DNA from 4 places in the Rossellomorea sp. KS-H15a genome. Region 3 is predicted to be linked to each of the others. Evidence: predicted binding sites of a transcription regulator. Region 3 holds the regulator's gene; each other region holds the start of a gene.
The links. Region 3 encodes CtsR, which represses protease genes until heat stress. Its sites were predicted from a motif close to ATGGTCAATAAAGGTCAAACA; they were not measured.

Region 1: the regulator CtsR is predicted to act here: its motif matches at 5,975-5,995, upstream of M1J35_RS08980 (ATP-dependent Clp protease ATP-binding subunit).
Region 2: the regulator CtsR is predicted to act here: its motif matches at 4,681-4,701, upstream of clpB (ATP-dependent chaperone ClpB).
Region 4: the regulator CtsR is predicted to act here: its motif matches at 4,360-4,380, upstream of clpP (ATP-dependent Clp endopeptidase proteolytic subunit ClpP).

Annotation. Positions count from the first base shown of each region.
Region 1 is NZ_CP096886.1:1,753,290-1,761,372, reverse strand. It holds gene cphA (cyanophycin synthetase) at 1-487, opposite strand, end outside; gene M1J35_RS09005 (cyanophycinase) at 503-1,297, opposite strand; gene M1J35_RS09000 (hypothetical protein) at 1,530-1,709, shown strand; gene M1J35_RS08995 (MGMT family protein) at 1,721-2,032, opposite strand; gene M1J35_RS08990 (Cof-type HAD-IIB family hydrolase) at 2,167-2,940, shown strand; gene M1J35_RS08985 (CBO0543 family protein) at 3,055-3,567, shown strand; gene M1J35_RS08980 (ATP-dependent Clp protease ATP-binding subunit) at 3,714-5,852, opposite strand; gene M1J35_RS08975 (hypothetical protein) at 6,148-6,576, opposite strand; gene M1J35_RS08970 (catalase) at 7,015-8,083, opposite strand, start outside.
Region 2 is NZ_CP096886.1:2,043,085-2,051,167, reverse strand. It holds gene M1J35_RS10540 (BMP family ABC transporter substrate-binding protein) at 1-21, opposite strand, end outside; gene M1J35_RS10535 (hypothetical protein) at 123-842, opposite strand; gene M1J35_RS10530 (alpha/beta fold hydrolase) at 865-1,608, opposite strand; gene M1J35_RS10525 (YjzD family protein) at 1,873-2,040, shown strand; gene clpB (ATP-dependent chaperone ClpB) at 2,074-4,665, opposite strand; gene M1J35_RS10515 (YjzC family protein) at 4,787-4,966, opposite strand; gene M1J35_RS10510 (undecaprenyl-diphosphate phosphatase) at 5,161-5,970, shown strand; gene M1J35_RS10505 (Crp/Fnr family transcriptional regulator) at 6,041-6,733, shown strand; one part of gene M1J35_RS10500 (IS3 family transposase) at 6,846-7,125, shown strand; one part of gene M1J35_RS10500 (IS3 family transposase) at 7,125-8,005, shown strand; gene M1J35_RS10495 (metal-sulfur cluster assembly factor) at 8,074-8,083, opposite strand, start outside.
Region 3 is NZ_CP096886.1:667,507-675,589, reverse strand. It holds gene disA (DNA integrity scanning diadenylate cyclase DisA) at 1-353, opposite strand, end outside; gene radA (DNA repair protein RadA) at 357-1,733, opposite strand; gene clpC (ATP-dependent protease ATP-binding subunit ClpC) at 2,190-4,637, opposite strand; gene M1J35_RS03290 (protein-arginine kinase McsB) at 4,639-5,721, opposite strand; gene M1J35_RS03285 (protein-arginine kinase activator protein McsA) at 5,718-6,266, opposite strand; gene M1J35_RS03280 (CtsR family transcriptional regulator) at 6,287-6,748, opposite strand; rRNA gene rrf (5S ribosomal RNA) at 7,311-7,427, opposite strand; rRNA gene M1J35_RS03270 (23S ribosomal RNA) at 7,530-8,083, opposite strand, start outside.
Region 4 is NZ_CP096886.1:4,350,272-4,358,354, forward strand. It holds gene M1J35_RS22355 (3'-5' exonuclease) at 1-61, opposite strand, end outside; gene M1J35_RS22880 (restriction endonuclease) at 623-718, opposite strand; gene M1J35_RS22360 (hypothetical protein) at 896-1,093, opposite strand; gene M1J35_RS22365 (diadenylate cyclase) at 1,522-3,174, shown strand; gene M1J35_RS22370 (hypothetical protein) at 3,286-3,588, opposite strand; tRNA gene M1J35_RS22375 (tRNA-Arg) at 3,795-3,866, opposite strand; gene clpP (ATP-dependent Clp endopeptidase proteolytic subunit ClpP) at 4,452-5,051, shown strand; gene M1J35_RS22385 (ATP-binding protein) at 5,104-7,974, opposite strand; gene M1J35_RS22390 (response regulator transcription factor) at 7,961-8,083, opposite strand, start outside.

The DNA.
Region 1 (8,083 bases), 1.1 Mb from region 3:
CTGTACTCGGCCCCATTTTATGCAGATGATATAGATCGGAAGTTTCTGATATGTAAGGTTCGGCGCTGACCTCTTTATGTTCGAGGATGGCTTCTACGATTTCCATGGCTGCTGTAAACGCATAATATCCGGACTTCTTCTCCACATAATCGTATGTCACGAAATAAATTCCTTTCCGTTCGCTCGTGATCGTTTTGCCGCGTTTTACAGTGATTCCCGCCATATGCTGGATTTCGAGTGCAATATGTTCAAGGATGTGGCCCATCCACGTCCCTTCATGCAAGCGTTCCACAAATCCCCCTGCATACCCCCTTGAACAGGTGTGTGTGAACAGGGATGGCATGACCTTCAGCAATGTGTCGGTAAACCCTTTCAATCGATTGGAGGGCTTCTCTTCGAACTCCTCTATGTCGAGCTCAATGCAGATCGTCGGCTTGAAGCTGTATAAGTTAGGACCGGATAAGTAGTTGACGCGATTGATTTTCATTTAATTGTTCTCTCCTTAAGATAAAATTAATTCCCTTTTGGTTAAATCAAAGATCGCGCCCTCACCCAATGTGTGAAAACGAATATCTGATATGGTCATGTTCTCTTTATTTTCAGCAACATCTATATAGGAAGACGTTTTCCCATCGAAAATGCTCACATTGAATTCACCGATCACTTCAAATTGATTCCGTTCACTGTTGACCCAAATCGCTGTATTTTCATCGATCCCCACCCCGATAATTTGAGGATTTAATGCAATCGCCCTCATCAGCCTTGAAAATCGGTCACGCTGGGAAAAGTGCTGATCTATTATGACGTCTTCGAGAAACCCGAAGCCAGAGCCCATTTCGAGGATAGATACATCCTGCTTTTTTGAGATTTTGGATGAAATGATCATCAGCCGGCTCATGACGGCAGCCCCGGCACTGGTCCCGCCTATGACCAGACCTTCCTTCCATTCCTTGATACAGTGTTTATAGAAGGTTGTCCCCCCCAGCAGGCTCGTGAGTCTGAGTTGATCTCCGCCTGTCATGAATAACCCCGACAGGGAAGAAAGCTGCTCGATCAATTCAGGATCATCCGCTTTCTCACGGGAATCCAGATGGAGCAATAGTGGTTTTGTTCCTTGTAGCGTCTGAAACAAGCTTGCGTATTCATTTCCTACCTCTTCCGGATAAGCTGTAGCAGTCGTAACGATCCCAATCGGACCTTGTCTATTTTGACATAATGAAGTGAACTTCGATAAGATGACCTTCTCATCCGTTTTATCCTCGTTGCCCCCAATGATCAGCAAATCACCTTTTGCCATCCTCCATCAACCTCTTCGCTCTCATTTAATTTCCAAAAATAGTTCAGAAAATTAAAAATATATTTTGTATTCAACAAAGCATCTATACCCTTGTTTACCATTGATTAAACCTATATAAAAATAGAAAAAGACCAGGTCCATCCTTTAATAAAGATGAAAACCTGGCCATCCTGCTATAAGATCACTTTCTTCGATTTTAAATATATAGTAAAATATTTACAGGAGGGATACCATGACAAATCGTAAAGAATCATTTAATGATGTGATCGACCATATGTCTAAAATCGAAGGGGCACCCGTGGATCCCGAAATGGGCAGTCTTCCACTTGGGATCCGGATTATCGGTTATGTAATCATTGGGTTCACGGGCCTTATGACTTTAACTGTCCTTATTTTCGGCTTGTTTGATTGAAATTTGTTCCTTTATGATTCAGGGTGATACTGATACTCCCCCAGTTCTATCCGGTTATTCCCTATAAAATGGACTCCCTCCGCTTCCAGGGACAGCCTTTGGGTCATCATTTGCTCCCCATCACGAAATCCGATTTCCCCTTTGCTGTTTAGAACCCTGTGCCAGGGGAGTTTATACTTTTCACTCATGGAGTGCAGGATCCTCACGACCTGCCTCGCAGCCCTCGGACTTCCTGCCTGCTCAGCAATTTGTCCGTACGTCATGACCTTTCCCGGAGGAATTCCGGCTATGATGTTCACCGCACGTTCGGTAAACGGCTTCATGCTTGTTCACCTCTCCTTCTTCCTCTCAATTTTGTTTCACCCTTATTGTAATAGGAAGCCCCCCCCATAAAGGAAATCGCACCTTCAGCAAGTCACCTTCCTAGAAGATTCGCTCCCTTTATATTAAACTGTAGATGAATGAAAAGAAGGACGTGATAAGAATTATGGATATTAAACTGATTGCATTGGATATGGATGGGACACTCGTCAACCATGAGGGCGAGGTATCCCCTGAAAACGAACAAGCCATTCAGCGGGCAAAGGAAAAGGGGATTCACGTTGTACTGAGTACCGGACGTTCTCTTTTTACTTGCAGGGACATTTCAGATGAGCTTGGTCGCTCATCGTACCTCGTTACCGTGAATGGCGGAGAAATCTACGATCATGAATACAATCTTGTAGACCGCATCCCTCTTGATATCGATCTTGTAAAGCAGTTATGGGCGCTTAAAGAAGAGCATGATGTGTATTTCTGGTCTTCCACTTCCCAAGGCTTATTCAATAGCAGGAAACCTTTTGAGCAGGATATCGAATCGTATGATTGGTTGAAGTTTGGCTTTGATATCCAGGATGATGATGTCCGCAAAGTCATGTGGGACGAACTGGTGAAGAATGAAGCACTCGAAATTACGAACTCCTCACCCACCAATATCGAAATCAATCCAGCAGGGGTCAATAAGGCGGCTGCCCTGGTGAAGGTGTGTAAGTGGCTGGACCTTTCAATGGATCAAGTCATGGCAGTCGGGGACAGTATGAATGACATCGCCATGATCCGGGAAGCAGGATTCGGTGTGGCGATGGGCAACGCTCAGGAAGCAGTGAAAGAAGCAGCGGACTGGGTGACAGGGATCAATACTGATCACGGTGTCGCTCAGGCAATCGATAAAGTACTGAAGGAAAAAAACTAACTCGTTAAAAAAGTGCCTGATTCTCTATCGAATCAGGCACTTTCTCTTTCCACTGGGTCTATTCCTTTCCTGTTACGTCTATACTAATGGAAAAAACAAGGATTGTACCCCACTATGTACCTAATACTGATCGTCGTCGTTTATTTACTTTTCGCAAAGTTCTTTATTGATTGGAAACGCTGGAAGGATTTTTATCCAACGGTTCAGTTTTATATTATCTGCAACCTTACGTATAACATGATATTTTATAACCACACCTTATGGAAGTATAAAGCGGTGACGGTGGACTGGCTGAATCATACGTTGATCGATCTTGTTTTTACCTTTTTCATCATTCCTGTGGTGATTATGATCTACCTCCGTTATTTTCCCTATCGGAAAAAGAAGACGGTTTACGTCTCGAGCTGGATTGTTTACTTTACGTTTCTCGAGTATTTATTTCATAAAAAAGGGCTGTTCCTTTACGAAAATGGTTGGAACTTAGGATGGTCTGCTGTATTTAACATCATCATGTTTACCATTTTGGGATTGCATCACAAAAAACCGCTGCTTGCACTCATCCTTTCTGTTCCCATCATCGGCATCCTTTTGTTGATTTTCCATCCATCTTTTCATGAACTAAAGTGAGGGTGTTTTGATGACTTCCTTTTCTACACCTATTTTCATAGTCTCGATTCTCGTCGTGTATATAACGATGGCCACTTATATCGCCATATTGAAGCGAAAAGAATAAAGAGCAAGGAGCATCCGATCCCGGATGCTCCTTTCCCATTTTATTTCACGATGATCTCATCATTTTCAACTGATACAATCAGTTCCGTTACGCCTTCCTCATCAAGAAGGAAGTCGGCAATCTTATCTTCCACTCTTTCCTGGATCACCCGGCGCAATGGTCTTGCACCAAATTCAGGATGATATCCGAGTTCCACGAGTCTGCGCTTCGCTTCTCCGTCTATTTTCACTGTAATCCCCTGCTCCTTGAGCTCATCCTGCAACTCATTCAGCATCAGATCAAGAATTTGCAGTAACTCTGCCTTGTCGAGTGATTCGAATTCAATGATACTGTCGAATCGGTTAAGGAACTCAGGCTTAAAGTAGGCACCCAGTGATTGTAGAATATTCGTTTCTTTAATGGCATCTGTGCCTCCGGTATTGAAACCGACGACGGCTTCCTTCTTATCCGTCACCCCGGCGTTACTTGTCATGATGATCACAGTCTCTTTGAAGCTCACCGTTCTGCCTTGACTATCCGTAAGACGACCGTCTTCAAGAATCTGAAGGAACATATGCTGAACATCGGGGTGCGCTTTTTCAATCTCATCCAGAAGTATGATGGAGTAAGGATTCCTTCTTACTTTTTCCGTCAGTTGTCCGGATTCTTCGTGACCCACATAGCCAGGAGGGGATCCGATCAGTTTAGACACAGAGTGTTTCTCCATATACTCACTCATATCCAAACGAAGCATGGAATCTTTAGATCCAAACAACTCTTCTGCCAATGTCTTCGTTAATTCTGTTTTCCCTACACCCGTCGGTCCCACAAATAGGAATGTTCCGATTGGACGGTGCTTCGCTTTCAAGCCTGCCCGGCTGCGTCTGATGGCTTTCGCCACTTTATTCACGGCTTCATCCTGTCCGATCACTTTATGGGCAAGGTTTTCTTCAAGGGATTTCATCCGCTTACGGTCATCACTTTGAAGCTTCCCTACAGGGATGCCTGTTTTGGTTTCAATGATCGCCTGGATCAAGTCCTTTTCTACAAGTGCCTTTGAATCAGATGATTCCCGGCCAAGCTGTTTCTCCAAGGACGCTTCCTCATCCCTTAGGATTGCTGCCTGCTCATAGTTTTCTTCTTTCGTTGCCTGCTCTTTCTTTACTTTTACTTCATGTAATTTTTTGTGAAGGGCCGTTTTATCCTTGCCTTCAGATAGAAGGTTCACTTTTGAACCTGCCTCATCCATCAGATCAATCGCTTTATCCGGCAGGAATCGGTCCTGTATATAACGGTGTGACAATTTCACACATGCCTCGATGCTTTCGTCTGTGAATTCCACCCCATGATAGTCTTCATAGCGGGTTTTTAAACCCTTAAGAATTTCAATGGATTCTTCCGGTGTAGGCTCATTGACCATGACAGGCTGGAAACGACGTTCGAGTGCCGCATCTTTTTCGATTTGACGGTACTCTTTAAGGGTTGTCGCCCCAATTACCTGTAGTTCACCGCGGGCAAGCGCAGGTTTTAGGATATTCCCTGCATCCATGGATCCTTCTGCAGAACCTGCTCCCACCAATTGATGGATCTCATCGATGAATAGCATGACGTTCTCTCGACTCTGCAATTCGTTAATGATGGCTTTCAACCGTTCCTCGAATGATCCCCGTACACCTGTACCTGCTGTCAAGGAAGCAACATCCATCACATATACTTCTTTGTTTAATAATTTTGACGGCACATCTCCTGCTACGATTTTACGTGCCAATCCTTCCGCAATGGCCGTTTTCCCGACGCCGGGCTCACCAATCAGTACCGGATTGTTTTTATTGCGGCGGTTCAGAATTTCAATCACACGATCCACTTCTTTGTCACGACCGATAACCGGATCGATCAAGCCGGCTTTAGCTGCTCCAGTGACATTACGCCCGAACTGGTCGAGGATGCCGTTTCCGCCATTCCCCTCTTTCGCTTGAGCTGATGAAGATGGCTGATGCTGGCTTTGGAATCCATGGTCGGGACTTCCGCCCATGCTCATACCTTTGAATAATTCATCAAACGGGAAACCTCCGTGAATGCCAGAAGGGGTTTGCTGCTTTTGAAAGCAAGCAGAACACATTTTCATACTGGATTTCTTACCATTCAGTTGCGTATAGACTTCAACTGTTGCTTGATTATGATGACATACTTGGCATTTCATGAACATGACCTCCTGTTGTCTTCTTATATATTAAATGGTTTGTTAGTTGGTTTATAGGTAAGGTCATACTATAATTTGACTATGTTTGACTTTGACTTTTTTTGACCTTATAAACATAGTATACTTTGACCTTTTTTGACTTTCAACATTTTTGCTTATGGGAATTTTTTCTTGGATTCTACTTTCCCGTTGATTGAAGAGTATAATAGGGTGGAATAGAGAAATCAACTAATTGATTTATGGATATTCCACTCCTGAAATACACAAAAAAAAGCCGGCATGTCCGCCGACTCTATTAATACCAATGCTCCCATTTGTCTTTGTAGCACTCATGCTTCTTTTTATGGCATGTGCATTTTTTAATTTTCTTCAGTTCGTCCAGAATGTCTTTTAGAAGATCTTTGATATCTTGATCCTTGTCTTTTTTACATTCATCATGCTTGTAGGATTCACATGGTTTTTTATACATACGCTGATTCACCACCTTTTCTAATATTGGGATCATATTCATCACGCTGGCCATTCCCCCTAAGTTTCCAAGTGCACCAAGTGCATCCAGAGAACCCTTGCCTTTAGAATCTAACAGCCCTTTAAGATGATCCTCATCCAGTAATGAACTTAATTTTTCTTTTGCTGATTCCAAATCCAGTTTACTTCCATCTTCTTTTGTGTACTGATGGATTAAATCCATCAGTCCTTCCAGTGGATTGTTCTTTTCACTCATTCATTTCCCCTCCATCTATTTACGTTTTTCAATGTAATGGTATTCTTTGAAAACAAGATTCCTCTTCTTGTTTCCAAGGAAAGATCAATCTTTACATCTTAGCTAATGGCACTAACGGCAAGTAGAACCAAAATAGCGATTCCAACAATCAATGCTGCTAGAGGGTTGATTGCAAGTAGTACTAGAAAAGCCACAATTAACAGAACTAATAGCAAGCTGTAAAAATCAAATTCGTCATGAGAATGACCAGCCCCCATCCATAATCACCTCACCTATTCAGTACTTTTAAATCACCTTACATGGCTATCTTATGTACGTATTGCTAGTTTCGAATGATATAAACGTCTATTTTCTAGTAAAAAGGGCTATTTAAACCATAAAAAAATGCTAGACCTAAAGAGCAGGTCTAGCATTTTCACGTTACTTCATCTACTATCCTTATACTAATTCACGATCCCAATGACGATGTGCTGCGATGGCTGCGGTGAATTCCTCTGCAAATGATTTCATGTCTTCCCCGGTTACAACACCTGAACCCTTCACACCTGCTTCCTCCAGCCAGTGTAAACCTTCATGGGTGGCACCGATCGGTTTAAAGTGAGAATACGCTTCTTTAACAAAATAGGTGGTATCTTGAGAGAATTTCTTATCTACGTTTTCTCCACCTGCAACGTACAGGCTGTCGAATAAGACCGATTCTCCTGTTAAGAATGTATGGTCCACTTCAAGCTCTGTACCGTCATCACCTTTCTTTGTCCCCAGTTTATCACTGATGATTTCAGGCTGTACCCCTTCTTCCTTAAGGGCAGAGAGGACACGGCTCACTTCTTCCCCTTTGAAGCCATTTCCTACGATGACACCGACTTTACGGGTGGCCGGCTTCTTTTTCGTATTTTCCTGACTTAAAGCCGGTGAAGATTTCGTTACCTTCGATCCTTCTCCTTCAGGTACTTCTATATTGATCGCTTCCGCAAAACCTTTTGCCAGGTCCATACTGACATTTGCAAACATATCGACGATCTGTTTCTGAACCGATTTGCTTTTCACTTTTCCGAGTTCAAAGCTGAAGGCTTGAACGATATGCTCTTTCTCCGGCTCACTCATGCTGTTCCAGAATAGTGTTGCCTGAGAGAAGTGATCCTTGAAGCTTTCACTTCTTGTACGTACTTTCCTACCCTCCATCTTTTCCTGATAGTGGGTGTACCCGCCTTCTTCCTGCGAAACGGGGGCCGGTGTATTATGAGCCAGTGAATTGTTGTGATAGCTGACCTGTCCTTTATTGATCGTATGGCGGCCGTATCCATCACGCTGGTTATTGTGGAAAGGACACACAGGTCTATTGATCGGAAGCTCGTGGAAGTTCGGTCCCCCAAGACGGATCAATTGTGTATCCGTATAGGAGAATAAGCGTCCCTGCAACAACGGATCATTGGAGAAATCGATTCCAGGCACGACAGATCCAGGGTGGAATGCCGCCTGCTCCGTTTCGGCAAACACATTGTCCACA
Region 2 (8,083 bases), 1.4 Mb from region 3:
CATGTACCATTTCTTATTCATGTGCAGCAACTCCTTTAAAGCCCATGCAGCATCTATAAAAGGTTCATTACATCATTCCTATTTTACCCTCACCTGTATCCACATGAAAAGGAAAAGTTTTCTCACTCCTCAATTTCATGCAAGCGTATCCCTTTTTCTTGTTGATCAATGATGCCCTTGTGAGACTTTGATGGTCTGACGATCACTTCTTTTCCAACGGCATCGATTTTACGGTGACCAGTTGAAAACGTTTCATTTGTTATATAGGATAGAGCTTCATTCCAGCTCCTGTCTGAGAGAGGCTTCAAGGTAAAGATGTCATTTTTTGAAGAAAGATTGACAATCATTTTGGCTGCGTCCTTCACATAAATCGCCCCCGAGGGATCATCCACATAATTCTTTCCTTCCCCTCTGCCGGTCAAAATCTGTGCAAACAGGAATTCTTCCGGTTGATGGATGCCATATAACGTTGGAAGGTAGAAGGCAGCACCATCTTCTTCAAGACTTCCATTCCCTTTCCCGTTGCTGTAAATTCGAATCATATGGAAGGGTTGGTCCACTTTTGAAAGCAGTTCATCCACTTCTGATAAATACCCCGCTCTATTCCCTCTTATCTGATCATAGTAAGGAAGGAATACACTGGACCCTGAGCGTACGCTCTTATCCCATTCCCCATAAGGCACGTACTCAAGGTTTGCATTCCTTCCAATTTCCATCCATTTATCCTTCGTCTCTTGGTGCTCATCAATGGCGGTCACGGTCCATCCTTTTTCCAGAAGGGCATGACAGAGTTCAAATCCCAAAAACTGTTGTGCAGCAAAAACGAATGCATGATGGTTCAAGTCAATCACTCCAATTTATTAGTTATAACTCTTTCTCATGCAGGGAAAAGTAAGATGCGATCTTCCCTCCAAGAGACCCTCGCTTCTCAGGAAGAACAAAGAATAGATCCGTTGAAACTCCTTTTGCTAAACGCTCCGTATATATATCTTTTATGAGAGTGAATTGATTTTTATAACGATTTAGAGTCATTGACTGAACAATATACAGGGGAATAGGGATCTCCTGGAATATTTTGTAGTCCTGTGATTGTTTTGAGATGAAGGCTTCACAATCCTCTTCCTTCATCTTCAGCATGAAGGAAAGTTCTTTTATCACTTTTTTATAAAAGAATTTCTGCTCTTTTTCTTGTTCTAAATGGTCATACATCGATACGCAGGGGGAGAGCAGGACAGCACTTCTTATATCAAGTGCCAATTTCGGATAGAGATTTTTCAATACTAACGCTCCCATTCCTTCGGCCAAAATATGGATCTTTCCATTGATGATTTCGTTCCGCTTCACGTGCTGATAGAGTCGCCTGGCCAATTGCACGGCTTGATCGCTACCCCAATTCGCTCCATACAGATTACTATAATATACAATGTACCCCTTGGCTGTCAGCTCTTGAATCCACTTATACCGTGCCTCATGCTGCACCCAGAAACTGCTCTTTTCGTCTACATAGTGATGGGAGTCCCCTATAATCATTACAGCGAATCCATTTGGTCGTTCAGGGTAATGAATCATGCACCACTCTTGCTCTAATTGAAACAATCGTTGATACATTTAAATTTCTCCTTTTACATACTGAGTCTCTATAGTTTATGTAGTGAGACAGCATTTGTAAGGGAGATAGCCCATAGGAACACTTTTATTTATAAATTTTCGGCCCCTATCCTCCTACAGATGACAGGGTTTACATTTCACATATTAGTCATTTATTAATTGTCGAAGCTGTGGTAAACTAATAAAGATTGAAATGAGTGACAACATATGCTTGAATGTGTTCAATACATAGGAATGAGGTGACTTGGCGTGAGATTTATTTGGATGTTCTTCTGGGCTTTTGCATTGTCCGAAATGCTGACTTACGTTGTAAGTTCAATGAATGGAAACGAATTTCATTTTCAAACAGGATTAATCCTTTCCGTTTGTTTCGCGGTACTGGTATTCCTTATCACGCTTGTTATTCCAAACGAGCCTGTAGAAAACCATTAAAAAAAGCAGCCAAATCCGGCTGCTTTTTTTCATTTAATGAATCGTTAGAACATTTTCACCTGCATCAATCGTGATGGTTTGACCCTGTTGGATATTTCCTGCAATGAGTTCTCTTGCAAGCTTGGTCTCGATTTCCCTCTGAAGATACCTTTTTAATGGACGGGCTCCATACACGGGATCATAGGCGGATTCCGCGATGAATTCCTTCGCCTCCTCTGTCAGGGTAAGGATGATTTGCTGTTCCTCTACCCGATGCTGAAGGTCCTCAATAAGTTTATCTATGATCCCCTTAATATTTTGGATGCTCAATGGTTTAAATAGAATAATGTCATCCACACGGTTAAGGAATTCAGGTCGAAACGCGGAACGAAGCTGCCCCATCACAAGATCTTTCGTATCAGGGTCAATCTCTCCCTCCCCTTTATTACGTTCAAGGAGATGAGAAGATCCGATATTGGATGTCATGATGATCACCGTGTTTTTACAATCAATGGTCCTCCCTTGAGAATCGGTGATCCGGCCATCGTCAAGCATTTGCAGAAGAATATTGAATACTTCGGGATGGGCCTTTTCAATTTCATCCAGTAAGATGACTGAATAAGGTTTACGCCTGATCGCTTCCGTCAGCTGACCGCCTTCTTCATAGCCAACATATCCAGGAGGTGCACCAATCAAACGGGATACCGCATGCTTCTCCATATATTCAGACATATCGATTCGGATCATCTGCTCTTCGCTGTCAAATAACGTTTGGGCAAGTGTCTTCGCAAGCTCTGTCTTCCCGACTCCTGTCGGGCCTAAGAAAATAAAGGAACCAATCGGTCTGTTCGGATCCTTGATCCCTGCCCTTGCACGAATGACGGCATCACTGACCAGCCCGACAGCTTCATCCTGGCCAATCACCCGTTCATGAAGAATGTGATCAAGCTTCAACAACTTCTCCCTTTCTCCTTCTACAAGCTTTGTGACCGGAATCCCTGTCCATCTCGCCACAATGTTCGCGACTTCTTCTTCTGTCACTTCTTCACGAAGGAGGCGCCCTTCCTCTTCTTTCATCATTTCCTGCTCTACCGCCGCAAGTTCTTTCTCCATGGCCGGAATCCGTCCGTGCCTGAGCTCAGCGGCTTTATTCAAATCATAATCACTTTCGGCTTCTTCGAGCTGGCGCCTGAGTTTCTCCAGCTCTTCCCGCTTCTCCTGTACGACGGAGATGCTTTCTTTCTCCTTTAGCCACTTTACTTTCATGGTGTTCGCTTTTTCCTTCAGATTGCTTAGATCTTCACGGATACGTCCGAGCCGCTCCAGACTTGCAGCATCTATCTCCTTATTCAACGCCGCTTCCTCGATTTCAAGCTGCATCACTTTGCGTGTCACTTCATCGAGCTCCGATGGCATCGAATCGATTTCCGTCCGGATCATCGCACATGCTTCATCGATCAGGTCGATGGCTTTATCAGGGAGGAACCGGTCCGATATATAACGATCGGACAGGCTGGACGCAGCTACGATGGCCCGGTCATGAATATTGACCCCATGATGGATCTCAAAACGTTCCTTCAACCCTCTCAGGATGGAAATCGTATCCTCCACATTCGGTTCCTGTACGAGCACCTGCTGGAAACGTCTTTCCAAGGCAGGATCCTTCTCGATATACTTTCGGTATTCATTGAGGGTCGTTGCCCCGATGCAGTGAAGCTCCCCTCTGGCAAGCATCGGCTTCAGGATATTCCCTGCATCCATGGCCCCCTCTGTTTTTCCTGCACCTACAATCGTATGGAGTTCATCTATGAAAAGAAGAATGCGTCCTTCACTCTTTTTCACTTCTTGGAGTACGGCCTTCAGCCGCTCTTCAAACTCACCCCTGAATTTCGCTCCAGCGACTAAAGAGCTCATGTCCAGCTCGAAAATCGTCTTATCCTTCAAGCCTTCGGGTACGTCCTTACGAACAATCCTCTGTGCCAGACCTTCCACAATGGCGGTTTTCCCTACTCCCGGCTCTCCGATCAAGACGGGATTATTCTTCGTTTTCCGTGAAAGAATGCGAATGACGTGGCGAATTTCACTATCTCTTCCGATGACAGGATCGATTCTGCCTGACCTCACATCTGCCACAAGATCCCTTCCGTATTTCTTCAGTGCTTCATATTTCACTTCCGGGTTTTGTGTCGTCACCCTGCTCCCTCCTCTTATCTCTTCAATGATTTCTCTGACGTTCTTTTCTGTTACCCCTTGCTGCATTAAGTACAGCGTTATCGGATGCTGTTTCTGCTTCCACAGGGATAGGGCAAGATGCTCGACGGAAATATAATCGTCTTCCCATTTCTGTTTTAAACTCTCACTTTCAGAGAAAAGTTGATGGATATCCCTTGAAAGGTACTGTCCATATTGGATCCCTTCCCCTTCTACTGAAGGGATGTCATCTACCTTCCCATCAATCCATTCCATCATAGACTGAATGGGTACCCCCGCCCGTTCATATATGGTGCGAAGGAAACTCTCTTCCGACCCGAGCAGCGACTTCCACAAATGCAGCGCACTTATATCTGTATGTAGCTTTTCAGCAGCCAATTGACCAGCGGTAGCCAACCCTTCCTGAATGCTGTGGGTCATGCTATCAATATTCATTATCTGCCACCTCACATTTTGACCTTCATTGACCTTTAATGACATTATATCCCTTTCATTCGAAAAGGAAAAGGAAAAGGAACAAGGATTGCCTTGAACGGGGCACCCTTGTTCCAGATGGTTAAGGTTTTCTCATATACGACCATAGGCGGTTATGGTTGGAGTTCTCAGGAAACCTGTCCCCTGCTTTCAAACGCAGTTTTTGCGGATTCTTTACCATGCTCCCGGTTTCACCGATTTCTATATACTCACCATTGTTCGGTGCCTTTTCGCCGGCCCTGAATTGTCGTGACTGTCCCATTCTTACCCCTCCTTTTTCGAAGCGATGCTTCTTTCCTATTTTTCTACAAGCGTGACCATTCATGCATGCCAGATGAAGGATAAATATGATAATCCCGTTACGGTTCGGTTAACATTCGGAAAAAGGCTTTACAGTCTTTCCCTTAATGGTGTTAAATTAAAAAATGTGGAGAAAAAAAGCTTGGAGGATATACAATGGATTTTTATTTGATTATGAAATACTTATTTTTAGGGATTTTTCAAGGGTTCACGGAACCGATTCCGATCTCATCCAGTGGACACCTGCTGCTTGCACAGCATTTCCTTGGTATCAAAGACACAACACTGACCTTTGAAATTCTGGTCAATACGGCATCATTACTCGCTGTTCTCATTATTTACCGGGAAGACATCTTACGCCTCATCGTAAATGGCCTCGGTTATTTCAAGCAGAAAACACCCGAAACAAAACGTGATTTTCATTTCATCATATACTTACTGATCGGCACAATCCCAGCAGGGGTGATCGGTATATTATTCGGCGATGTGATTGAGGAACATCTTACTTCTGTCATCACGGTAGGTATCACGCTCATCGTTACAGGTATCGCCCTTTGGATGATCCGTAACCTGAGAGGGAGAAAAAATGATGGAGACTTAAATGTAAAGGACGCAATCATCATCGGTCTTGCACAGGCAGTTGCCCTCATCCCCGGAATCAGTCGTTCAGGTGCAACGATCGTTGCCGCCATGGCAAGCGGTATGAAGGCAGAAACAGCCCTGCGTTTCTCATTCCTTCTTTATATACCTGTCAGTGTTGGCGTCATGGTATTCGGAATAAGCGACTTAATGGGTGATCCGAACCTTGCTTCCATGGCGATTCCGTATACAGTTGCCTTCATTGCTTCCCTGATTGCTTCTTACTTCTCATTGAAGTGGTTCATGAATATTATGGCAAAAGGGAACTTGAAATACTTCGCTATTTATTGTGTTGTGGTCGGAGCAGCCGTCCTGATCTTCACATAAACCTTCTATCCGTCGGGTATCTTTGGTAAGCTTGTAGAATAAGACATTTTGATGGAAACGGTGTGATCTCATGAGTGAGAATATTGAAATCCCTTCCGAGATAAAACAATTATTCATCGATAAAAAGTCTGTGAGAACCTTAAAAAAAGGATGTTACTTGTTTCAAGAAGGAAAAGCGGCTCACGAGTTATATTTAATCAAAAACGGTCGGATTCAAATAAGCAAAGTCATTCCCGATGGACGGGAATTATCCCTCCGCATCTGTTCAACGGATGATGTCATCGGAGAATTGACTTTATTCAGTAAAGAAGCCTACTACATGCTCAGCGCAAAAATACTTGAGGACACGACGGTTTATGTTTTACCGAAAGAAACGTTTGAAGAAACACTTTCTCAAAACGGTGATCTGACCATACAATGGCTGAAATGGATACAGCTTCAAAATCAGCAGAATCAGACAAAGTTTCGCGACCTTATCCTTCATGGAAAAAAAGGAGCCCTGTATTCTACCCTGATCCGCATGACCAATAGCTACGGAAAAGCCGTTAACACCGGTATTCTGATCGACCTGCCCTTAACCAACCAGGAATTGGCCAATTTTTGCGGATCATCCAGGGAAGTCGTGAACAGATTATTGAGCGAACTGAAGAAAGACAACGTCCTTAAGTGGGAAAAAGGCTACATCACGATTTTGGATCTGGAATACTTGAAGAATGAAATTGACTGTGAGAATTGCCCGGTCTCCATCTGCCGGATTGATTGATCCAAACATGAAAAACCCCCTGAAGCAAGCCTAGAGAGACCTAATAATATGAGACTGAATAAAACACCTTCAAGTAGTAAATAATTCATTTACATTTGGAGGTGTTTTTTCTATGGGTAATAAAGTGTCCTATCCAGAAGAAGTTAAGAGAGAAGTTGTACGTTTAAAACTAGAAGGCAACCATTCAAATCAAGAGCTAATGGAGATGTTCGGGATTAAGAATCGATCTCAGATTAAGACCTGGGTGAAATGGTTCAAGAATGACGAGACCCATCGTTTTGCTCAACCTATTGGGAAACAATATTCTTATGGGAAAGGTCCTGATGATGAAACTGAACTAGCCCAGTTACGAAAGAAAGTCGCTTATTATGAAATGCGTGAGGAATTGTTGGGAAAGTATCGGGAAATCGAAAGGAAGTGGTCCCAGAAATATTCGTACAGACCGTAGAGATGCTCAAACATAAATATACCGTTATTGCCCTTTGTGAATGTTTTGGAGTGGCTAAGGCTACTTATTATCGTTGGCGGGGAAAGTCATGGGGTCCATCAGAATTGGAGAAGAAAATCATTGATGTGTGCGAGGGTTTGAAATTTCGCATTGGGCACCGTATGGTGCGTGATCTTTTGCGTAAAGAGTACAAACTCAAAGTCAACCGGAACACGGTACAGCGAATCATGCAGAAATTTAACATTCAGTGCCGCGTTAAACCAAAAAGACAAAACTATATAGCTGGGGAAAGTAAAATCGTCGTGCCGAATTACTTAAACAGAGAGTTCCATGCCTCTAAACCAAATGAAAAATGGGTTACAGATATTACCTATCTTCCTTATGGTGAGAAAATGTTATATTTATCAACGATTATGGACTTGTATAATAACGAAATTCTTGCTTACACCATTAGTGATCAACAAGATAAAGGTCTAGTGCTCGATACGTTAAAGAGAGCGTGTGAAGGTCGTGATGTATCTCAATGCATCCTTCACAGTGATCAAGGCTCTCAATATACATCGTATGATTTTCAGGAAGACGCTAAAAAAAGAGGCATTATCACAAGCATGTCCCGACGAGGAAACTGCTTTGATAATGCCGTCATTGAATCCTTCCACTCCTCTTTAAAGTCAGAAGAATTCAGCCCTCTGGATCGAGGGAAACTAACTAACCATACAGTACGAAAGAAAATAGAATCGTACATGTATTATTATAATTATTGTCGACCTTTTACAAAATTAAACTGCCAGACTCCGATAGAGTTTAGAGTCATGGCAGCTTAGGTGTTTTATTTAGTCTTATTTGACTGTGTCACTCCAAGCCTTTCAGGGGGTTTTTCTTGTATCGGGTATTACCTGATT
Region 3 (8,083 bases):
GTTTGCCTCGCAACCCGCTCTGCCGTCCGATGTCTCATACCCGTTTCAGTGGAAGGCACGTACACATCAGGAGCCAACTGTGCATTCGCCAAAATGATCTTCGTTCCCGCTTCATTCAGGATGATGGCCCCATCCATCTTGGCCAGTTCATACAGATAGCTGGGAGAGAATGCACAATTGATATGAAAGCCCCCGTCCAGAACAGACTTCACCTTATCATTGTACCCAACAACAATAAGTCCCCCCGTATTGGCTCTCAGCACATTATCAATGCCGTCCCTGATCGGGGCACCCGGAGCAACGAATTGCAGTATATCCGACATGGACTTATCTCTTGCCTTCTTATCTTCCATTTCTTATCCTCCTAAAATAATTGACAGTGCTTCATTAATATTCGATACCCCTTTGACCTCTATATCAGAAGGAGGCTGCCATCCGCTTAAGTTATTCTGGGGAATAATCACTCTCTTAAACCCTAACTTGGCTGCTTCCTGTACGCGCTGCTCAATTCTTGATACCCTTCTGATCTCACCTGTTAAACCGACTTCACCGATAATGCAATCATGGGCACTGGACGCTCTGTCACGAAAACTGGAAGCGATACTTGCAGCAACGGCCAAATCAATCGCCGGTTCATCCAGTTTCACCCCGCCAGCCACTTTCAGATACGCATCTTGCTGTTGCAAGAGCATGCCTGCACGCTTTTCCAACACAGCCATGATCAGTGAAACCCGGCTATGATCAATCCCTGTTGCCATCCTTCGGGGGTTGTTAAAACTGGTTGGGGTCACAAGAGCTTGAATCTCCACAAGAACCGGCCTCGTTCCTTCCATCGAGGCAACGACCGTTGAACCCGCCGCACCTTGTGAGCGCTCTTCCAGGAATATCTCAGACGGATTGGCCACTTCCTCAAGGCCCAATTCCTTCATTTCAAAAATCCCCATCTCATTCGTAGATCCGAAACGGTTCTTCACCGCTCTTAAAATACGATAGGAGTGGTGACGTTCCCCTTCAAAATACAGTACGGTATCGACCATATGCTCCAATAATCTAGGTCCTGCAATCGAGCCTTCCTTGGTAACATGCCCTACAATAAAGATGGCAATGCCCTTTGTTTTCCCGATTCTCATCAGTTCTGCCGTACACTCCCTTACCTGGGATACGCTTCCGGGAGCAGACGTCACATCAGGATGAAAGACTGTCTGAATCGAGTCGATGATGACGAAATCCGGTGAGATTTGCTCAATCGTTTGATGAATCAGCTCAAGATTTGTTTCCGCAAATATATATAAATCATCTGATTTCACATGCAGTCGATCTGCCCGCAGCTTGGTTTGCTTGATGGATTCCTCTCCGGAAATGTATAATACCTTCTGCTTCTGATCAGCAAGCTGGGCCGAAACCTGCAACAACAAAGTGGATTTTCCGATCCCCGGGTCTCCACCAATCAATATCAGCGACCCTGGTACTACTCCTCCCCCAAGCACCCGGTTCAACTCTTTCGACTCGGTCAATACCCTTGGCTCCTGCTTGGTTTCAATGGAGATCAGCTTCTCTGCTTTAGATGGACCGGTATTTTCTGAGTGCATAAACGACGTCCGGGGTTTCTTCCCTGTCATTTCAACCTCTTCCACCATCGTATTCCACTCGTTACACCCCGGACATTTCCCCATCCATTTAGCAGACTCATATCCACAAGATGAACACACAAACTTAGTCTTTTTCTTTGCCAATCTATTCTTCCCCTCTATTATCCTATTTGTACTCTTAACTATTCACGATAATACCATTTGGAATGATTGTATCGGTTTTATGTACTAGATTCAATTGAAAAGCGGAGCCGGCTTGGTCAGGCCCGACAAGCATAAGACGAGCTCGCTGAAAAGGCGGTCTTTGCCTTTTTGGCGAGATTGACTTATGACCTCGAGGGACTAGCCGGCGGAGCTAGACAATCAGAAAAGCGGAGCCGGCTTGGGTAGAGGCGACAAGCATAAGACGAGTGAACCGGAAAGGCGCCCTTTGCCTTTTTGGTTCAATTGCCTTATGACCTCGAGCCTCTAGCCGGCGGAGCTAGACAATCAAGAAAAGCGGAGCCGGCTTGGTCAGGCCCGCCCACCACGTAAGGTAACCATTATGATAAAAGAGGTACACGAAAAACATATACGTGTACCTCTTCATCATCCTTGCTATTATGTCGGTGTATTGGCTGCTTCCTCTTCTTTAACCTTTACAACAAATTCACTATCTTCTACGTCGATCAAAATATTCTGTCCTGTCAGCACTTTTCCTCTTAACAATTCTTCCGACAGTTTATCCTCAACATATTTCTGGATAGCGCGACGGAGAGGTCGTGCACCGTATTCAGGATCAAATCCTTCATCTGCTATCTTCTCTTTGGCAGCAGGTGAAAGCTCTAAATGAATATCCTGCTCTTTCAAGCGGGTTGTCAATTGGTTCGACATCAATGTCACAATCTCTTTCAAGTGGTCTTTTTCAAGGGAATGGAACACGATGATTTCATCGATACGGTTAAGGAATTCAGGTCGGAAAGCACGTTTCAGCTCTTCCATGACCTTTCCTTTCATATCTTTGTAATCCTGTTTTCCGTCCTGAATATTGAACCCTACGTATTTATTGCTCTTAAGGGACTGTGCACCAACGTTTGAAGTCATGATCAGGACTGTATTCCTGAAGTCTACCGTTCTTCCTTTAGAGTCTGTTAAACGGCCATCCTCTAAAACTTGAAGGAGAATATTGAATACATCCGGATGTGCTTTTTCAATTTCATCTAAAAGAACGACCGAATATGGCTTGCGGCGAACCTTTTCCGTTAACTGACCGCCTTCCTCGTATCCCACATATCCTGGAGGTGAACCGACCAAACGGGAGGTCGAATGCTTTTCCATGTACTCGGACATATCAATGCGGATCATCGCATCTTCATCACCGAACATGGACTCTGCAAGTGCTCGTGCCAATTCCGTTTTCCCGACTCCAGTAGGTCCTAAGAAAATGAAGGAACCGATCGGACGCTTCGGATCTTTCAAGCCGGCCCGTGCACGGCGCACGGCTTTCGAAACCGCAACGACTGCTTCTGATTGCCCGATGACTCTGGAATGAAGGATTTCCTCTAATTTGAGTAAGCGATCCGTTTCCGTTTGAGCCAATTTCGATACCGGTACTCCCGTCCAGTTCGAAACAACCTTCGCAATATCTTCAACAGTCACTTCTGTATTTTCCTGTCCTTGCTTTTCTTTCCATGTGTTCTTTGTTTCTTCCAGCTCTTCACGAAGCTTTTGTTCTGAATCTCTTAGAGAAGCTGCTTTTTCAAATTCCTGGCTCTGAACCGCTGCATCCTTCTCTTTGCGGATTTCTTCCAGCTTTGCTTCAAGCTCTTTCAAGTTTGGCGGCGTCGTATAAGAACGTAAGCGCACCTTGGAACCTGCTTCATCAATTAAATCGATGGCCTTATCCGGTAGGAAGCGGTCTGAAATATAGCGATCAGAAAGCTTCACTGCAGCATCAATCGCTTCATCCGTAATCGACACGCGGTGATGAGCCTCATAACGATCACGTAATCCTTTAAGGATTTGGATGGACTCTGAAGCTGTCGGCTCATTGACTTGGATTGGTTGGAAACGGCGCTCTAGCGCTGCATCTTTTTCAATATATTTACGGTACTCATCTAATGTCGTGGCACCGATACACTGCAATTCCCCACGTGCAAGAGATGGCTTTAAGATATTCGATGCATCGATCGCACCTTCCGCCCCTCCTGCTCCGATTAACGTATGGAGCTCATCGATGAAGAGGATGATGTTACCCGCCTGACGGATTTCATCCATGACCTTCTTCAGTCGGTCCTCGAATTCCCCGCGGTATTTCGTACCGGCTACAACTGTACCCATATCAAGGGTCATCACGCGTTTGTCGCGCAGGATTTCAGGCACTTCATTGGCGATGATCTGTTGTGCGAGGCCTTCTGCGATTGCAGTCTTACCTACTCCGGGCTCACCGATCAACACCGGGTTGTTTTTCGTACGACGACTCAGCACTTCAATGACGCGCTGAATTTCCTTGCTTCGACCAATGACCGGATCTAAGCTGCCTTCACGTGCAATGGCTGTCAAATCACGGGCTAAGCTGTCAAGTGTAGGTGTATTGGCATTGGCGTTGCCTCCACCCTGATGGTTGCTTGAATCATTGCTTCCAAGCAATTGCAATACCTGCTGTCTCGCTTTATTCAAGCTCACACCAAGATTACCGAGTACCCGGGCTGCCACTCCTTCACCCTCGCGGATCAACCCTAGTAAAATATGTTCCGTTCCAACATATGAGTGACCCAGCTTACGGGCTTCATCCATGGAAAGTTCAATCACTTTCTTTGCACGAGGTGTGTAATGGATTGTTTGAGATTTCTCGGTTCCTTTCCCGATTAACCCTTCAACTTCCTTCTGGATCTTTTCAGGGCTCAGTCCCAATGCCGTAAGTGCCTTGGCAGCGATTCCTTCACCTTCGCGGACAAGTCCCAATAAAATATGTTCAGTACCAATATTACTGTGCGACAAACGAATCGCTTCTTCTTGAGCTAATGCCAATACTTTTTGGGCTCTTTCTGTAAATCGACCAAACATCATATTATTTTTCCTCCTCACATGTATCTTTATCTAACTTAATTCGCTCCCGAATCAAAGAAGACCTTCTTATATCTCGTTCATTTGGTCTCAGTGGACCTCCAGAATATTGTTGTAAAAAACCAGGTTGGGTTAAAATCATTAGTTCATTCAATATATTCTTAGATATCACTTTGATGTATCCTAAATCAATTCCAAGCCTGACATCCGATAAACATTTCGCAGCTTCCTTGGACTCAATGATCCTGCTATGCTCCAGCACCCCTAGAGAACGGAAGATCCTATCCTCTAATTGTATGTTTGACGTTTGAACTAATGCGTCCCTTGCCGATTGCTCTTTTTCAATGATCTGCTTCACAACGCTTAACAAATCTTCTACGATATCTTCTTCCGACTTACCAAGTGTCGTTTGATTGGAGATTTGAAAGATGTTCCCCAGCGCTTCGCTGCCTTCTCCGTAAATCCCTCTCACCACTAACCCCAGTTGATTGATGGCGGGAATGATACGGTTTAACTGCTGCGTCAACACCAGTCCCGGCAAATGCATCATGACGGAAGCCCTGAGACCCGTCCCCACGTTGGTAGGACAAGTCGTTAAGTAGCCATGCTTCTCATCAAACGCAAAGTCAAATTCACTTTCAAACCAATCGTCGATCTGATTGGCTTTCTGTAAAGCTTCCTTCAATTGCAGACCTGGATATAAACACTGTATTCGAATATGGTCTTCTTCGTTTACCATTATGCTAATATCTTCCTCACTTGATAAAAGGACAGCTCCATAATTCGTTTCCTCTGCCAAATTCGGACTTATAAGGTGTTTCTCCATTAATACCCTCTTTTGGAGAGGCTGAATCTCACTTGTAGGTAAAAATTCTAATTCTCCTAAATTCTTCGGGTATGATGTGAGCTTCTCCCTTACCCGATCCACGATTTCCCTGGCTTCCTCTGAAGAATAAAGTGTGGAAAAACGGAAGTCTGTCAGATTCCTCGCAAGCCTTACCCTGGAGCTGAGGACAATATCCGAATTCGGTCCCTCTTCACTCATCCAGGAACTGACGGCATTACTCAAGAACTTCTCAAGACTCATTCTTTATCGCCTCCCTCTTTCTTTATCTCCTTTTCCAGGGAGCGGATTTCGTCTCGGATCTCGGCTGCTTTCTCAAACTCTTCATCCGCAATCATAGCTTGCAATTCAGACTTCAACTGTAAAACCTTCTTTTTCACATGGATGGCTCCGCCCATACGCTCCGGAACCTTTCCATGATGCTCGACATTGCCATTATGAACACGCTTTAATAATGGAGTGAGTTCATCTTTAAACGTCTCATAACAATGGGCACAGCCGAAGCGTCCCACATTAATGAACTGATGAATCGTCATTTTACATTTTTCACACTGCAAAACTTCTGTCTTAGGAATCTCGGTTTCCTTTGCCTGCTTAAATGCAGGAGCTATATTTAGAAGACCTGCCAATAGATTGTTCACTGAAAAGCCGGGAGAAGAATCAAACATAAACATCTCACCCTTATCCTGAGCGCATTGCTCACATAAGTGAACCTCTGTCTTTTCCCCGTTTACCACCTTGGTAAAATGAAGGGTCGCAGGTCTTTCGTTACACTCTTGACAAACCATCCCATTCACCTCTTTAACCCTTACTCATACTTCAATGTATCCAGCATGGCTCTAAGCATTCTTCCTCTCAGGATATCCCGTTCCGGTAATTCGACCATGATGACCGATCGATCCATCACACTCAGCATGATCTTGGCTTCTCTTTCGGAAATGATCTCTTCTTCCACTAACCGAAAAACAATATCAGCTGCCGTATTCTGACTGATCGTTTGTGTAATCAATGCCACTAACTGGTCGATCAAGTGAACCTGATCGTGGGCCTTCACCTTCATGATCCGGATGTATCCACCGCCGCCACGTTTGCTTTCTACTACATACCCTCGTTCTACAGTAAAGCGGGTATTAATCACATAATTAATTTGAGAAGGAACACATTGAAACTTATCAGCGATCTCGCTTCTTTTAATCTCGACTATCTCACTTTCACTCAGTTCTAACACATTCTTTAAATAATTTTCAATGATGTCGGATATGTTCCTCATCAAACCTCCTCCTCATTTTGACTTTGACTATATTTGACTATAATTATACAACCGCGTTTTAAACTTTGCAATTATGAAGTTTGACCTTAGAAGTTTTCCTGTTTAAGGAAGGTTTTAAACGTGTGAATATGAGATTGTTGGATAGAAATTTGGAAATGGGGCACTGGGTGAGTGTGAGTATTGTGGATGGGGAGTGGTTCTATGAGGGTTTTTGATTGGTGGTTTGGAATACCGGATTAAATGTTTATGATGGGTGAGGGAGTTGATGATTTCATATGGACAATCACATCGATAGATAATGAAAGTGATCTCATTACTACAAATACTGATATATTGACTGTTGATATGAGTGTGGCTTTTAAGAAATTCGTGGGAATTGCGTCGTTTTTCATTTTTTTGCGTCATTTCGAAGGATGATTGCGTTATTTTTTAATTTTTTGCGTCATTTTTTCGTTTATTGCGTTTTTTACCATATAATACCATAAACAGACTCACCATACGTCCATTTAAAACAATCAACCAAAAAAGAGTAACTCCTAAGAGCTACTCTTTCTTCACATTTGCCTGGCGACGTCCTACTCTCACAGGGGGAGATCCCCCAACTACCATCGGCGCTGAAGAGCTTAACTTCCGTGTTCGGCATGGGAACGGGTGTGACCTCTTCGCCATTATCACCAGACGACTATTCAATTGAAGGATTGTTCCTTCAAAACTAGATAAAGGATTGATGTCAAGAAAGCCGAATATCGACCAATTGTTGTTCATATAAATATGACTTTTTGTGGTTAAGTCCTCGATCGATTAGTATCAGTCAACTCCACATGTCGCCATGCTTCCATCTCTGACCTATCTACCTAGTCATCTTCTAGGGATCTTACTCACTTACGTGATGGGAAATCTCATCTCGAGGGGGGCTTCATGCTTAGATGCTTTCAGCACTTATCCCTTCCGCACATAGCTACCCAGCGATGCCTTTGGCAAGACAACTGGTACACCAGCGGTGCGTCCATCCCGGTCCTCTCGTACTAAGGACAGCTCCTCTCAAATTTCCTGCGCCCACGACGGATAGGGACCGAACTGTCTCACGACGTTCTGAACCCAGCTCGCGTACCGCTTTAATGGGCGAACAGCCCAACCCTTGGGACCGACTACAGCCCCAGGATGCGATGAGCCGACATCGAGGTGCCAAACCTCCCCGTCGATGTGGACTCTTGGGGGAGATAAGCCTGTTATCCCCGGGGTAGCTTTTATCCGTTGAGCGATGGCCCTTCCATGCGGAACCACCGGATCACTAAGCCCGACTTTCGTCCCTGCTCGACTTGTAGGTCTCGCAGT
Region 4 (8,083 bases), 730 kb from region 3:
AATCTTTCATTCTAATCCACCATCCCGGTTTTAGATTGTTCTTCTTTGCTATCTCTAACATTCTGATGCAAGGCGAAACCTTCTTGCAACTTTCCTATGTATCTCATTCAAAACTGATCCGGCACTTCTTCAAAACAGGTATATTATATGATTATACAATATACTACAATACCCTTAATCTCAGGAACGAAAAAAAGTGTTTCCACAAATTAAAAACTTGTGGAAACACCTTCATATCAGTATTACTAGATCAACACTTGAATTGCTTCCGCTCATACAGATTCATAACAGAGTGTCGGAGAAGTAGTATTCACCATGTTGGAAAAATCATCAATTAGGGATTACTGTAAACCATCCCCGTCTTGTTCTTGACGTTTTTATACCTGTATTTTGTATTTGATCATCTAAATTGCTGTATCAAAATTAGCTAGTTGAAAAAGTCATTTTATACATGGAAATATCTCTATCCCGGCAACCTATTATCATACTTCTCCAGTGGTATAACTTCATTCTTTCAGCAGGTTATTTCATTGCTTCTATGATCTTAGCTGAGTTTTATATTACCTAGAGCTTATCAAAATGGCTATATTCGTATTTTACTTTTTAATTTCATAACATCGTTTTAATTGTCTAAGATATACATTTTGTCGTGGCAGTTTGGGCGTAAAGCAATTGTATTTTCAATACTATCTTCGTCCCCTTCAAATAACCATACAATGTGGTGTGTACGTAAATGTGGTTCAACTTTTTTATTTTTATATGGTGCTGAGTGTTCTCATAGTTGACATATTCCTTTAGAACAACGTTTAGCATACTCAGTCACAAAAGAATTTCGTTCATAGTTTTTGGAAGTAACAGTTCAACTTACAGCTTTTCTACTAGCATGGTTAGCACTTTATTCAAGCTCTTTATCAGAATTACTTGCAACTTTTTCCCGCTCTTTCTCTTTTGCTTCGATAAGCTTTTTTGAAAGTTTTATTGGCTTTTTACCACCAGCTAATTTTAATGGGAAAACCCACATTTCCCTTAATGCTTTATCCTCATCAAACTGTTCTTCTTGGTATGGGTTTCCAGCGAGAACCACTTTACCCATAAAGATGTATTCGTTTGGTCTAAGAACTTCTAATAGATAGAGAGAGATCTATACCATTTGTATTTGATTCAGCCAGTGTCCTATTTTGATGAAATGAATAGGTTTTGGTCTCCCTTCTTTCCCATTCCAGCGTAACAAAAAATAGTACATTCCCATCTATCCTCGTATAACTGAGTATGGTCAGATACTAGGACTAGTGTATTTGTTTGAAGTGACCTCCTCATTCCCATATAAATAGTGCTTTTAAATTGGCCAGCTATCTCTTGATTAGTTAAAGTCATTCCTACTTTTAATCCAGGATTAAAGCCCAACCTGATTAACCACTAGGCAATAAACATGATTTATAAAATATTTGAAAAATTTTTATTTTATGTTAATTTGTAAATATATGTAGTTTTATGTTTTGAATAAAATCATCGGAGGATAACATGCCAATAGACCAAACGTTTATTAATGACTATAAATCTTCTTTGGAAGATTACTTAGGTTTAGAATTTGACATTGAAATTGATAATAGCGAAGGTGCCACTGCCTTTGCGGTAGAAATTAACAATATTGATGAGGAAGTACTATCAGTTAATGAAGAATTAATCAATAGTACAATTACAGATATGCTAAATTCATTATTAACCTTCTATTCTTCTCATAAGGACTTAAAATTCAAGCCGATATATAGCTCAGTATTAATAGAGGAGCTAGTTCATAACACTATTGATAATAGTTCAAATGTTCAGTTGGCTAATTTTTTAGAAGACCTAAAACGTATTAGTGTAAAGACTTATGAAACTGAATCAACTTCAATGGGGTTTATTGTAATCAAGGAAGACTTAAATAATATTAAGGATGTATTGGCAAACTTAGATATTGAATTTATTGATTATAATTCTGCTTTTAATATAAGAGAAGTAGAAAAAGATAAGCAGGTTTTTAAGTTAGTTGACTCTTTATCCCTTGTATACGTAGTAAATCACAATTACGAAATCATTGGCTTAGGTAAGAAGATGAAAGGAAAAAAAAGTATTTTTGATATTATGATGAACAGGCATAGAAAGCATGATGAGTTATTATTAAAGTATAGTGCATACAGCTACTTCATATCTAACTCAAACGCTAACTTGGAAGGGGAAGAAAAACTTAAAAAATGGAAGAATACACTTACGAAACTTGAAACTTACATTCTAGAAAAAGTCAACCAATTCAATAATTCCTATAATGATATTTCTGATTTAATAGATGACTTTCATGATGGGAAACTAGATGAGAAGAGCTATGAGTCAATCAGAAAAGAGTTGGAGATATACTTAATATACTTTAACAAAACAGAGCTACGAAGGATTGGAGCATTAGAAGAAATAAACTCATTCTTATCAGACCTTAAAGATTTTACTGATAGAGATAGAAATAACTTAAAGTTAAGAAATATAATTGATTTTGTTTATATAAAAGATAAACAATTAAACTGGAGTATTACTCCAAATTTGATAATCAACTTTAATAATGGTAAATGGAAACTGAAAAATTACGCCATTCTTTCTAACATAATTGCAAATTACATTATAAGGCAGTATAGTCCTAAGAACCTCCCTTATGATAAAGAAATTAGATCACTACTCAGAACCATAAGCTTTTCTATTTCAAGAGTTCTTGATTTATTTTCGAGTATTAAATCATTATCAAGTCAAAATAAAGGTGCTTTGATAGTTTTACTAAATAGAACAACCTCAAACAAATCTACAATTTATAAAGGTCTTCTAAAAGAAGGAAAGCTAACTACTGGAGATAATAATAGGATAATTCAAACTCCTTCTAGTAATCCAATTAACATAAGAAGTTGTGATTCCTATATGTTTGAATTATTAGCATCCATCGATGGGGCAATATTATTAGATAGTTACTTCAATTTATTATCTTACGGTGAAATAATTAATAATAATATAAATCAAGCTAATAGTAAAATACAATTTAGAGGAGCACGCACAACAGCAGCTATGAATGCATCTAAGTTTGGATTAGCAATTAAAGTTTCAGAAGATGGGGATATTAGTGTCTTTGAAGATGGGACGCTATTAATGACCATATAAGAGGAGGTTGAGATATACTAAAATCACTTCTTTCAAACCGAATGATTGTAAATAAATTACCAGAATATAAACAATAGAAAAACCGAACTTTTAGATATTTTATTATAGTATCTAAATTAAAGTTCGGTTTTCGTTTTTTTGTGGACCTAGTTTATTCCAATTCTTTTTCAAACAAAAATTAAAGAACGTTATTCCCGCTCTCATATAAGCATTTATTGAAGAAGTAGCTCGGATATTCTTAAGCATATATTCAATCCAATTCTCAACCTCTTCTGTCTTATTTGTTCTAACGGTAGCCATTGATACTTCCAATTCATGAAATGCTCTAAATAATCCTTTACTCTCCTTGTCGTAAAACTTAACTGAATCTGATGAAAGTCCTTTTATCGTACAATGCTTAAAAACTATTCTCACACCGTCTGAAAGTCTATTTATTTCTGCTCTTCCTTTGGCACTAGCGTATTTAATACCTTGCTGCTGCTTTTCTACTTGCTATGTTTATTCCTCCCACTGCGTGTTATTCGTTGCGTGGTATAAACAATTTAAAAGCACCCAAACAACTGAAGCAAAAAAAGACCCCATGTCCGCTGATAAACTCAACAAACACCAGGTCTTTGGTACGCCCTCGGAGGGAATCGAACCCCCATTTTAAGAACCGGAATCTTACGTGCTATCCGTTGCACCACGAGGGCATGAAATAAATAACCGTCACGAATATATATTATAAGCCAGATATTACTTGTTTGCAATAGATATTATCGTTTACGTCTTTTTAAGATTTCTTTTTAATATCCTTTAAAAGGGTGTTCAGTAATTTCTTTAAAGTAAAAATCAATCTCTATAAGAATTTTTTACTGTTGTACATCCTTTTACAAAACCACAGAGTGGATTGAAGCGGAAGGCACTTGACTCCTGCGGGAAAAGCGGGAAAGTTGAGACCCCACAGGGCAGCGCCCGAGGAGGCTCAACTCACGCCCCGCGGAAAGCAAGTGCCTGCAGCGAAAAGGAACGGTCATTATTTTCACCTTATGCTCCTTTTAGAGTAGAATCCCTTTTAATCAAGTTAATTATGGAACTTACCCCAGCTGCCAACCATAAACTTTACAAACACCCGCCCGTTTAAAAAAGGTATGAATGGGTATCATGTAGAAAGGATTTATATACAGGGTAAATAAGGAAGCATTAAGTTTGACCTTTATTGACCATGGGTGTATGATAACAGTACAAAGTGAATAAGTAACTCTAAAAAAATAAAAGATATCTAAGGAGGAACGAGGATGAATTTAATTCCTACAGTTATTGAACAAACAAACCGCGGTGAACGTGCGTATGACATTTATTCACGTTTATTGAAAGACCGTGTCATCATGCTTGGAAGCGGCATTGACGACAATGTGGCGAACTCCATTGTAGCACAGCTTCTTTTCCTTGAATCTGAAAACCCGGAGAAGGATATCTCAATCTACATAAACTCTCCTGGCGGAAGCATCACGGCAGGTATGGCTATTTACGATACGATTCAATACATCAAGCCTGATGTTCAAACGATCTGTATCGGTATGGCGGCTTCAATGGGAGCGTTCCTTCTTGCAGCTGGAGCAAAAGGCAAGCGCCTAGCCCTTCCTAACGCCGAAGTGATGATTCACCAACCACTTGGTGGTGCTCAAGGTCAGGCGACAGAAATTGAAATCGCTGCAAAGCGTATTCTATTCCTTCGTGAAAAACTGAATCAAATCCTTGCTGATCGCACTGGTCAACCTCTTGAAGTAATTTCAAAAGATACAGACCGCGATAACTTCATGACAGCTGAAAGAGCGCTTGAATACGGATTGATCGACCGCATCATCACTCGTAACGAAATGGATAACAATAAATAATGACCAAATAAACCCCCTTCCCGGACTCCGGAAAGGGGGTTTTTAGTTGGCTCTAATTCAATCGCTTTTCCTCAACCGGTACTAGAATCTCCCCGTTCATCCCTTTTTTCAACAACAGATGTAAAATCGTTTTGGACAGCCTGCTGGGATGATATGGTTTGACTAAATAATCATTGGCTCCAAGCGTGAGTCCTTTTTCTTTTTCATCCAGAGCGGAAGAAATGATAATGGGTATTTGGGCAAGTTCGTGGTCCGATTTCATTTTCTCAAGTACATCCCATCCCGACATGCTTCCTTCAAGCATGATGTCCAGAACGACGGCATCGGGTTTCTCTTCCCGCATGTTGGTTAAAGCTTCAGCACCTGAAGCTTTATGCAGCACCTTGAACCCACTGTCGGAAAGTTCGGCTTTGAGTAAGGATGCAAGATTGATATCATCTTCAATGACAATGATGTTCATCCCGTCACCGCATTGGTCATCTTCTTTGAAGGTTTCGATGGTCACGATCGGCAGCCGCACGGTGAATAGACTCCCTTTCCCCTCTTCTGAAAAAACGGTGATGTTGCCTTCATGGGTTTCAATGATTTCCTTCACGATGGTCAGACCCAATCCGGTACCGCCGATTCTTCTCTGATCGGAGTTGTCGACCCGGTAGAACTTGGTGAAGAGATTTGGAATTGCGTCCTGTGGTATACCGAGGCCCTCATCCCGGATATCGATGAGAATGCTCTCCTCTCCTTCGCGGAATCGGATGGTTATGGTACCCCCATCAGGAGAATATTTGATGGCATTGCTGATAAGATTGGTGAATGCCTGTGACAACTTATCCCGGTCCCCAAGGACGATCGTGCAGTCCGTCTCCCTTGCGATATTGAAAGAGTGATGGGGCGCATTGACCCTTTGGGTATCGATCACCTGTTGAATGAGCGGGACGACATCTTCGAATTTTTTATCGAAAGTCTGGCGTCCGGACTCCATGCGCTGCACATCCAGGAAGTCGTTGATAAGGGATGTTAACCGCTTTGCTTCCTGATAGATCGTCGTTAAGTATTTCTTCGTCCGTTCAGGCTTTAAGTCTTTTGTCAGCATTAGTTCCGTAAATCCAAGCACGCTTGATAGAGGGGTCCGAAGTTCATGGCTGACGGTGCTGACAAACTCCGATTTCATTTGATCGACTTCGAATTCTTTCGTGATATTCCGATGAACAAAGATCGTGCCTATCTGCTCTTCCCCACGATAGAGGGACTCAGAATACACCTGGAATACTTCTTTACTATCAACCAAGTGATAGGTAAGGAGCTGTTTACTTTTCTTTCCCTCCTTCACAATGGTTTCATAATACTCATCCAGTTTCTCTTTGTCTTCCACTTGATCAATCAGTGCCTGCTTCCAGGTTTGATAGCATGACTGTTGAAGTTCGTCAATCTCACCCTTGACCAGAGATGACAATTTCTTATTCATTAATAAGTTGTTTCCATCTTTACCGATGAGTTGTATCCCCTCTTGAATGTTGTTAAGGATGTCCTGCGTTAATTGACGGTTCGTCTCGGACTCTTCAAAAAGGGTGATCTTTTGCAAGGAGATGGAGATTTGCTTTGTCAGACTCGTGTATTCAGCCAGTTCCTGCTTATTGAAATCATTTCCGAAACGGCTGAATACCATGATGGCTTCCACCTGTTGATCGATGGAAAGGACGGGTAAGAATAAGTCATACGAGTAGAGGGTCTCTTCATGATACCCTTTCTCGGACGGAACCATTTCCCTTTTAAGTGTGAAAGGCTCCCTCGAATCAAATAATCGCTGATGGATACCGTTATAAATGTACGTCAAGAACTGTTCAGCACCATTTTTCGATATTCCATATGCCGCATTGGACTTTTGGTCATCCATGAGGACGATCATCCCCCTTGAGGCCCCCATCACGTGACTCATGCTTTTCACGATACTTTCCAGTACCTCCTGCTTGTTAAGGGAGCTCGAAATCCCATGTATGAATTCATTCCGTCTCTCCAGTTGCGACTCTCTGTTCTTTGTCATCGTCAGCAGGTGCTCGAGTTCCGACTGCTGGGATTCAAGCTCATCCTGTTGAGCCTGCAGTTCTTCATTCTGAGCCAGGAGATGCTCTTCCTTTTCCTGGATTTTATAAATCATCTTTTCGAATGCCCTGGACATCTTACCGATTTCATCTTTCCTCTTATTTTCAAACGACCATTGCTGGTATGCTTCGTTTTCAGCAATGTGTTCGGCAGCGGACGCCACTTGATCAAGGGGATGACCGATTTGTTTTGCAATCAATCTCATCAATCTCATCAGAACCACGAGCATAAGAAAAATAAAGATGACAAAGGCTGATTGACTTAAAGACTCTTTTCGTTTCAACTCATCATACGCACTTCGTTTGCTTTGTTCAATGGAATCCGCATACCCATTGAGCTGGGTTTGAAAGGTTTCGATTGTGGCCGTTGCCCCGTCAGCCGAAGCTTCTTTCACTGCCTCTATATTCCCCTCTTCGAAATCTTGGATGATCGGCGGGACCATATCCTTAAAATACAGGTTGGAAAACTCCTCCACATCTTTGTAGAAGCGTTGATCTTCAGGTTCTGTTTCCAGCTCTTTTAATTTTTTTAACGTATCATCGACTTTTTTCTCTTGATCAAAAATACTTTCCTTAAATTCCTGTCTACCAAATGCAAGGTATCCCCTCGCATCGAAGAACGCTTTTTGAAATCCTCTGTCCAATTGCTCAGCCAGATCTTCTTTTTGGTTCAGGGAATTTCTCTTAACCTGGTACTCATTTGTAATGGATTGATCATATAGAAACAAACAGGCTGCCCCGATGAAGAAGATGGCAATGAAACCACTCATCAATCCGATGAATTGATTACGTAAGCTCGTTTGAAAAAACTCTTTAATTCTCTTCATTCAATATGTCCTCGATCCGCTGAACAAGCTCTGCAGGACTATATGGTTTGGCAATGAAATAGTCTGCTCCGGATTTCAATACGAGGTCTCTATCCGCCTGCTGGCTCTT